DNA from 2 places in the Shewanella sp. SM29 genome. Region 2 is predicted to be linked to the other one. Evidence: predicted binding sites of a transcription regulator. Region 2 holds the regulator's gene; the other holds the start of a gene.
The links. Region 2 encodes MetJ, which represses methionine synthesis genes. Its sites were predicted from a motif close to TAGACGTCTAGACGTCTA; they were not measured.
Positions count from the first base shown of each region.

Region 1 (4,433 bases), on a different contig from region 2:
AGGCTGCTGTAGTGGAAAATCACAAAACTCGTTCGTTGAAAGAAGCTTTGATCCGCTTAGGTCAAGTTAATATCTATCGCTACGCCTTTACGTTCTATTTAAAAGAACGCCTCGATGAACTGCCACAGCCCTATAAAAAGTTGGTCCAAGGTTATTGGAAGCTGACTGAAGATATTGCAACGGATGCGGTAGATAGCTTAGCGGATATGGAAGGTGTGGAGGTTGATGCTGACGAAGTACAAACCTTAGCTCTGTTCAGTGTGTTCGGCCAAATTATCGCACTGACCGCATTTGCCTATTTAAATGCTAATGCCGAACAGTCATTTCCTTTAAGTGTGATTAAGTCATTGATTGATAATCAACAACAGACCTTAACCATCGAAGCGTTCGAGGCGTTAGATCTCGATCAGGATCTGCGTCAAGAGTTTATGATCGCCCATAATTTGCGTCAGACCCGTAATCCTAATTCATCAGGGTTGATACTGCGCCGTGTCTTGTCTATGCGTGGATTGTTGATGAATCCGCTGTAATTTGTCGATGCTATGAAATAGTCATTTGACTCAATAAACAAGCCTGCATTCGCAGGCTTTTTACTCTATGTCACCCGCATTAATTCGTCTTCTGCTGGCGGGATAAACCTTCCCTTGCCACTAGTTGTAACCAATTTTGGATCAATGCAGAGTTAGCACTGTGGCGGCGATAGGCACCAAATAGCGGTCGTTTTAGACCTTCTTGGCCGAGTTTCACCGTAGCGAGACTCAGTCCATGTCCTTCATTAATCGACCAACTTGGCAGTGCGGCTATGCCGTCTTTACAGGCGATGCGTTGCAATAACATCATTGTTAAATCACAGGTTTTTTGCTCGCCCGCCTCTATGCCCGCAGGCTCTAAAAAGTGGCGATAAATGTCTAAACGCGTCAACGGCACTGGATAACTGATAATAGGCAAGTGTGCTAATTGCTTAGGGGTGACATAGGCTTCTTTCGCTAAAGGATGATCCTTAGCAACCACTAACTTCACTTCAAAATCAAACAAATGCTGGTAGGCGAGTGAATGCCCAGGCACAGGATCTGAGGTTAATACAATATCCAGTTCACCCATTTCTAAGGCATTGAGCGAGTCGAACAGATGACGGCTCGACAAGTCTAACTCGGCTGCCGGATGATCTTGCCTAAATTGCTCCATTACAGGCATTAACCAGCGAAAACAGCTATGGCACTCAATGCCGACACGCAACTGATTGGTTTCGGTTTCCAGCCCATTCTTCAAATCTGTCTCGGTTTCTAACACCTTAGGCAAAATTTCTTCGGCCAGATGCAGCAGGCGTGCACCTTCTTGGGTGAATGACAGTGGCTTACTCTTACGCACAAAAATGGGCGAGTTAATCCTTTGCTCCAGCTCCTTAATCTGGTGGGAGAGGGCGGATTGAGTGACAAAACGTTTTTTGGCTGCGCCCGCCAAACTGCCGCTTTCTTTCAGGGCCATTAAGGTTCGCAGGTGTCTTAGTTCGATCATGTTCACTCCAAGTGAATTTCGCTCATGTTGTGCTTGAAATCAATTCGGTTGCTGGAATAGAGACTAACACAATAAACTTCTAGACGTCCAGACGCCCATTGTTATTTATCAGGCTGAAGTGCTGAAAAGTGCCAAGAGAAAATAATCTGGTGGGTGTAAGTGCCGAATATGGCTTATCTCAAATAAAGGAAGATAGAGTATGCAATTAAATAGTCTTGGGTTTCCCCGTATTGGGCGTCGTCGTGAATTGAAATTTGCCTTAGAAAAATACTGGCGTGGTGAGAGCACTCAGGCACAATTACGTGAAGTGGCGAGTGAACTTCGCCGCACCCATTGGCAGTGGCAAGCTGCTGCTGGCATTGAGCAAGTTCCCGTAGGTGATTTTGCCTTTTATGATCAAGTGCTGACCTTAAGCGCGACTTTAAATGCCATTCCTGATCGTCATCGTGGTGAAGGGGCAATCGATCTCGATACTTTATTCCGTGTTGCCCGCGGCAGAGCGCCAACGGGCCAAGATGCGCCAGCCTCTGAAATGACCAAGTATTTCAATACTAACTATCACTATCTGGTACCTGAGCTCAGCCAAAACCAAGAGTTTTCGATTGCCTATGAGCAGTTCTTTGATGAAGTTAGCGAAGCGCAGTCCTTAGGTTATAAAGCAAAACCTGTGCTACTCGGCCCTGTTAGCTACTTGTTCCTTGCTAAAACCGTGGGCCAAGAGTTTGATAAGTTAAGCTTATTACCCAATTTATTAGCTGCTTATGCTGACATTTTGGTGCGTTTTGCTGCTCTGGGAGTGCAATGGGTACAGCTCGATGAGCCCATTCTCGCATTGGAATTGGATGGCGAATGGCAAGCGGCGATGACTGAGGCGTATCAAGCCCTCAGCACTGCGAAGGTGAAGATCCTTCTTACCAGTTATTACGGCGGTATCGCACACCATCAAGCGCTGGTATCGGCCTTGCCGGTCGCGGGGTTGCATGTCGATTTAGTCACAGCGCCGGATCAATTGGCAGTCTTTGCCCATGCGCTTGGTCGAGATCAAATTTTGTCGGTGGGTGTGGTCAATGGTCGCAACGTGTGGGCGGCAGAGGCGGATTTGATTGCCGAACGCATAGGCGCGGTTGCCCGTGATCTCGGAGATCGCTTGTGGATCGGTACTTCTTGCTCACTCCTGCACAGCCCTGTGGATTTAGATGTGGAAGCCACGCTTGAGCCCGCGCTGCGTCAACAACTCGCGTTTGCGAAGCAAAAATTACTTGAACTGGCCAATGTGCGCCAATTGCTACTGGCACCTGAATCTATCGCGGCAAAAGAGATTGTGCAAACCAGTTTGGCGCGCCGCGAGGCGAAAGCGCAGGCTGCCGACAGTCAAGTGATTGCCCGCGTTGCCGCGTTGACATCTGCCGATTATGAGCGCGTCAGTGATTTCACCGTACGCCAAGCAGTGCAGCAGCAGAAATACCGTTTACCTCTGTTGCCGACCACCACCATTGGCTCCTTCCCACAAACACCTGCAATCCGTGGACTACGCAGTCGTTGGCGCAAGGGCGATCTGAGTGATGCACAATATACAGAGCAATTACAACAAGTCACCCGCGATACTATCGACCGCCAGCTTAAACTCGGTATCGATGTGCTGGTTCATGGTGAGGCCGAGCGCAACGATATGGTGGAATACTTTGGTGAGCAGCTTGCGGGCGTTGGCTTTACCAAAAATGGTTGGGTGCAAAGCTATGGTTCACGCTGTGTTAAGCCGCCGTTGATCTATGGTGATGTTAGTCGTCCAAAGGCGATGACGGTTGATTGGGCCGAGTTTGCCCAAAGTCTCACCGACAAGCCTGTAAAAGGCATGCTGACTGGCCCTGTGACGATTCTGCATTGGTCATTCGCCCGTGAAGATATCGGCCGCGATGTGATTGCGACTCAGCTGGCGCTGGCGATTCGTGATGAAGTGGTGGATTTACAAAATGCCGGCATTGGCATTATACAAATCGATGAGCCCGCCTTCCGTGAAGGTCTGCCATTGAAACAAAGTGAGTGGCAAGCCTATTTAGATTGGGCGGTGAATGCCTTTAAACTCAGCGCTGCTGGGGTGATTGATGAGACTCAAATCCACACCCACATGTGTTACAGCGAGTTTAACGACACTATTGCCGCGATTGCCGCCATGGATGCCGATGTGATTACTATCGAGACTTCGCGTTCACGGATGGAGTTACTCAACGCCTTTGAAGATTTTGAATATCCCAATGAAATCGGCCCAGGTGTGTATGACATTCACTCGCCAAACACCCCAAGTGTGGAGGCCATGGTGCACTTAATCGAGAAAGCGGCGCAAAAAGTGCCCGTACGTCAGCTGTGGGTCAATCCAGATTGTGGCCTAAAAACCCGTACTTGGGATGAAGTCGAACCCGCACTGAAAAACATGGTCGATGCCACGCGAGAACTACGTCGCCGCCTTGGTTAATATTATGCTTGAGTGAAATATTTTTTTACTGAGCTTATTGAGTTTGTTGAATTAGTAACAGCGGATGCTTATGCATCCGTTGTCTTTTATTTATTGCCGACTGACTTAAGCATCTCGCGGTAAGCCTTTTTCGATAATGCGCACCATACGTTCGGTTTTGCGGCGGGCTTTTTGTTGTTCAGTTGCAGCGCTTTCAGCAAGGCGCGATTGCTGGGCATTAAGCGCCCATTCAATATGCTCACGCACTATCTCATCGATATCTTCGCTGTGATTGCGGGCGTTAAGTGCGGCAACAATGCTTGGGCTTGCGGGAGCGTTACCCAGTGCTACTGCAATATTACGTAGCCAACGTTTATGTCCAATGCGACGAATGGCGCTGCCTTCAGTTTGTTTAAGAAACTCGGCCTCGCTCCAAGCAAAAAGGCTGAGAAGGTCAGGTTGCTTTAAC
Region 1 covers NZ_JAKKRN010000013.1:66,281-70,713, forward strand. The annotation lists gene L5L77_RS11025 (HDOD domain-containing protein) at 1-530, shown strand, start outside; gene L5L77_RS11030 (LysR family transcriptional regulator) at 610-1,515, opposite strand; gene metE (5-methyltetrahydropteroyltriglutamate--homocysteine S-methyltransferase) at 1,715-3,985, shown strand; gene queG (tRNA epoxyqueuosine(34) reductase QueG) at 4,091-4,433, opposite strand, start outside.
Region 1: the regulator MetJ is predicted to act here: its motif matches at 1,588-1,605, upstream of metE (5-methyltetrahydropteroyltriglutamate--homocysteine S-methyltransferase).

Region 2 (4,433 bases):
TGTTCATTCGACAACAACTGCTCAATCAACCCCTGTTGGTAACTGATCAGCACTTGTAACTCTTCTTGCCATAGCTGACCCGCATCACGCAGCGCTAATAATTTATACAGGAAATTCGTGCTTTTACCCGCCGCAGAGACCACCACGAGATCATCACTATGACCGTGGGTTAACAGGATATGGGCGACTCGGCGATAACAATCGGCATCCGCTAAACTGGAGCCACCAAATTTATGTAAGTGACAACGTGCCATCTATTATTCCTCTACTGACAAGCCGCAACGGCGGCTAATCCTGCTTGAATATCTGCAACTAAATCGGCGGCATCTTCAATACCCACCGATAGACGCAATAGGGTGTCCTTAATACCAGCCTCGAAGCGCGCTTGCGGCTCCATGGCTCTGTGGGTCATAGTGGCGGGCACTGCCACTAAACTTTCGACGCCACCTAAACTTTCCGCCACGCTAAATAAGCTGAGTGCACCTAAAAAGGCCACCACTTCGGCCTCGCCGCCTTTGAGCTCAAAGCTCAGCATAGCGCCAAAGCCCTGTTGTTGCTTGGCCGCAATGGCGTGACCTGGATGATCCGCAAGACCGGGGTAATAGACTTTGCTCACCACAGGGCTTTGCGTTAATACCTCAATAATACGCTGGGCATTGGCTTGATGCTCGCGAATACGCACAGCTAAGGTACGTAGGCCGCGCAGGGTCAGATAACTGTCAAAGGCTGACCCCGTTAAGCCTAGAGTGTTCGACCACCAATGTAAGCTTTCGCCGATTTGCGCGTCTTTGGCGACCACAGCGCCGCCGACTACATCGCTGTGACCATTGATATATTTAGTGGTGGAGTGGATAACGATATCCGCGCCTAACAATAGGGGTTGTTGCAATATTGGCGATAAAAAAGTGTTATCGACCACCACCAGCGCGCTGACCTCATGGCTCGCCTTAGCAATGGCTTCGATATCTACCACACGCAATAACGGGTTCGATGGGGTTTCGAGCCACACCATCTTAGGATTCTGCGCAATGGCGGCGGCTAACGCTTGGCTGTCGGTTTGGTCGACCACAATGAGCTTAAACTGGCCTTTCTTCGCCAAGTTGGTAAATAAACGGTAGGAACCACCATAGCAATCATGGGGCACAACTAATAGGTCATCGGGGCCGAGCAAAGTAGTCACTAAGGTGATGGCCGCCATGCCAGTGCACGTCACTATGCCAGTGGCGCCCTTTTCTAATTGCGCTAATGCTTCGCCTAAAATGCAGCGCGTTGGGTTGCCTGAACGACTGTAATCGAATTCGCGGGGATTTTTATGACCATCAAAGGCGTAATTAGTCGACAAATAAATCGGTGGCACAACTGCACCATATTGAGTATCGCTTTCGATACCCTGACGCACTGCCAGTGTGGCTAATTGACGCTCTGCCATGGGTGGACTCCTAAATTCGATAGACTGATAGAGATGTCTGGACGTCTAAATGTACCTAAGCCCAACGCCATCGTCAATAGGCGTGAAGACGTTTAGACGTCTGAACATAAAGAAATCTGTTTGCAATCACAAAGAAATAGTAGCAATAATTTGACTGTTCTTTGTAAGGGTTTAAAATCTGCCCCGAATTTAGCGTTATAACAGGTGAGTCAATGACTGAATGGAATGGGGAATACATCAGCCCCTATGCTGAACATGGCAAGAAGAATGAACAAGTAAAAAAAATTACTGTGTCTATTCCGCTCAAAGTGCTTAAGGTCCTCACGGACGAACGTACTCGTCGTCAGGTCAATAATTTGCGTCACGCCACCAACAGCGAGCTGTTGTGTGAGGCATTTTTGCACGCCTACACTGGCCAGCCATTGCCCAACGATGAAGATCTGTCAAAAGACAACCCAGACAGCATTCCCGCCGAAGCCAAGTTGTTGATGGATCAAATGGGAATCGAGTGGGAAGACATGGAATAGCGACTCGTCGCTTTCAAAGTCATATCACAGTGCTCATCAATAGGGATCGTTAACGATCCCTTTTTGTTTATCCCCAAGCGACTTCAAACTTTAAATTTCACCATCTTGAGTTGGTTTGGGATATAGGAAATCCTATGTTTTCTATGATAGATCCACAGACACTCGCCTTAGCCTCGCTGGTCGTGTTTCTGGGCGCATTAACCCAAAGTCTTATTGGGTTTGGGCTTGCGGTTGTCGCCAGTCCTTTGCTGTATATCGTCGATCCACAACTTGTACCTGCGCCTGTTATTGCTATGGGTTTCTCCATCGCCCTGCTGACCTTAGTGCGTGAACGCGGTCACTTAGAATTCAATGGCTTGCAATATGCGCTCCTAGGTCGCGTGCCCGGCGGTTTTATCGGCGCGAGTCTGTTGCTGTTTGCGCCTCAACCCATACTCGGTTTATCCATCGCCGCCATTGTAACTGTCGCAGTGATCCTCAGCCTGTATAAATTCAGCCTGCCAGTGAATAAGAAAACCCTCTTCGGTGCGGGCGTGGTTTCAGGGATCTTCGGCAATATCGCCGCGATTGGTGGCCCACCGATGGCGATTTTGTTGGCAGGCAAAGATGCCTCGCAGTTTCGTGCTGCCCTGTCGGCCTTCTTCATTTTTAGCTCCATGATTGCATTGGTCATTTTAGCGATCACTGGCTTATTAGAATTAAAACATCTGTGGCTGTCGTTGATGCTGCTCCCCTCAGTGATTTTAGGTTACTTAGTCGCAGGACGATTAGTGGGCCGTGTCGATAAAGAGAAGACAAAGATGGCGACGTTAGTCCTGTGCAGTATCAGCGCCTTAGTGCTAACGGTGAAGTCGGTTATCGAGTTATTACCCCAATAAGCGTCCTGCTTGTACTGGCAAACCTTCTCACGATTCAAACAATAAAAAAGCACTGACATTGCTTATATATAGTACCTTGAACTATGTATATTGTGTATTAAGGCAGAGAAATCTGCCTTTTTATTTCACAATAAAAGCTTTAGCGCTATAGTGTATTGTATGTTTAATGTGTATAAAGGAATGAACCTTGTCATCGGTTAAAGTCAAAGCAACTATCGTAGAAGATAATACTGGCATTAAAAGTCAGCTCCCCATCTTGATCACCGAACAAGGTGAAGTTGGTTCAGTTACCGATTACTTGCTAAAGATGGAAGCTGATGGTGCTAGTAATGCTTTAATGAATGGTTTTATTCAAGCCACTTCTTTGCTCTTGGATTACATGGAAGCCAACAAAGGATTATTTGAAGATCCTAAAATGCTATTCCAAACCTTTGCTAAGCGTCTTTACACAGGCACCATCGGTGAAGATGGTTTAGATCCCTCTGGCTTGTACTGGGTGCCAAGCTCAACTGATAACGTCAATAAACATATTCATCGATTAACGGCATTTACTGATTGGCTGGCTAACAAGCATGGCGCAGAGCCAATGAACCCTTTGCGAGATGCCACACCTCATGAGCAACGCCTTAATTACGCTGCTTGGTATCGAAAAAACCAAAATGACTTCCTTGGACATATTGAAGATAAAACTGTTAACAAAACCATCCGTAAAGCTCGCACAATGAAAGGACGTACTCCATTGACGAAAGCCGAAGACGATGCTTTAGCATTCCCAGATAAGCATTGGGAATCATTCTATAAAGATGGTATTGGCGGAGCAAAAGATCCGCGAGTTGCGCTGAGAGATAAGCTTATGCTGCTCTTGATGCACGGTGGCGGTTTGCGTGAAAGTGAAGCTATTATGCTGTGGGTGACTGATGTACTTGAAGATCCGTATGACCCTGAAAAAGCGATAGTTCGAATTTACAACGAAGTCGATGGTAAAGCACCCGAAAGTTGGCGTAGTCGCTCAGGCACAAAAACCAGAGAAGCCTATTTACAAGAAAAATACGCTCGTATACCACGCAAACGAATGAAAGGCACGGCATACGTTGGCTGGAAAACAAGAGTTGTAGACCATCGAGATAACTACATACAAGTTCAGTGGTTTCCAACGGATTATGGCAAGGTTTTTATGTCACTGTGGAAGAGTTACCAAAAATATCGAGCCAGTATTGACTGCCATCACCCCTATGCGTTCATTTCATTCCATCACAGCGCCCTTGGAAACCCATACACTTTGAATGCGTTTCACCAAAGCTATGCGGCGGGATTAAGGCGCATTGGCTTAGAGCCAAACAAATCGGAAGGGTTAGACCCGCACGGTCATCGTCATAGCTATGGCAGACGCTTAGAGCGTTCAGGACTTAACCCGTTGGTGATACGACGATGTATGCACCATAAATCACTGGAGTCTCAAGTTCCCTACACAGGTAAAGGGCAGCAGGAAATCTCCGATGAACTCAACAAGGCCACGCTACAACTGGCAAATCCTGAGTCCAAAGTAAAATCGCTAGATTGGAAAGAGTTGGTCGAGCACGGTTTTGACGATATTGACCC
Region 2 covers NZ_JAKKRN010000018.1:57,191-61,623, forward strand. The annotation lists gene L5L77_RS13695 (bifunctional aspartate kinase/homoserine dehydrogenase II) at 1-254, opposite strand, end outside; gene metB (cystathionine gamma-synthase) at 266-1,429, opposite strand; gene metJ (met regulon transcriptional regulator MetJ) at 1,642-1,956, shown strand; gene L5L77_RS13710 (sulfite exporter TauE/SafE family protein) at 2,091-2,834, shown strand; gene gmtY (gamma-mobile-trio recombinase GmtY) at 3,022-4,433, shown strand, end outside.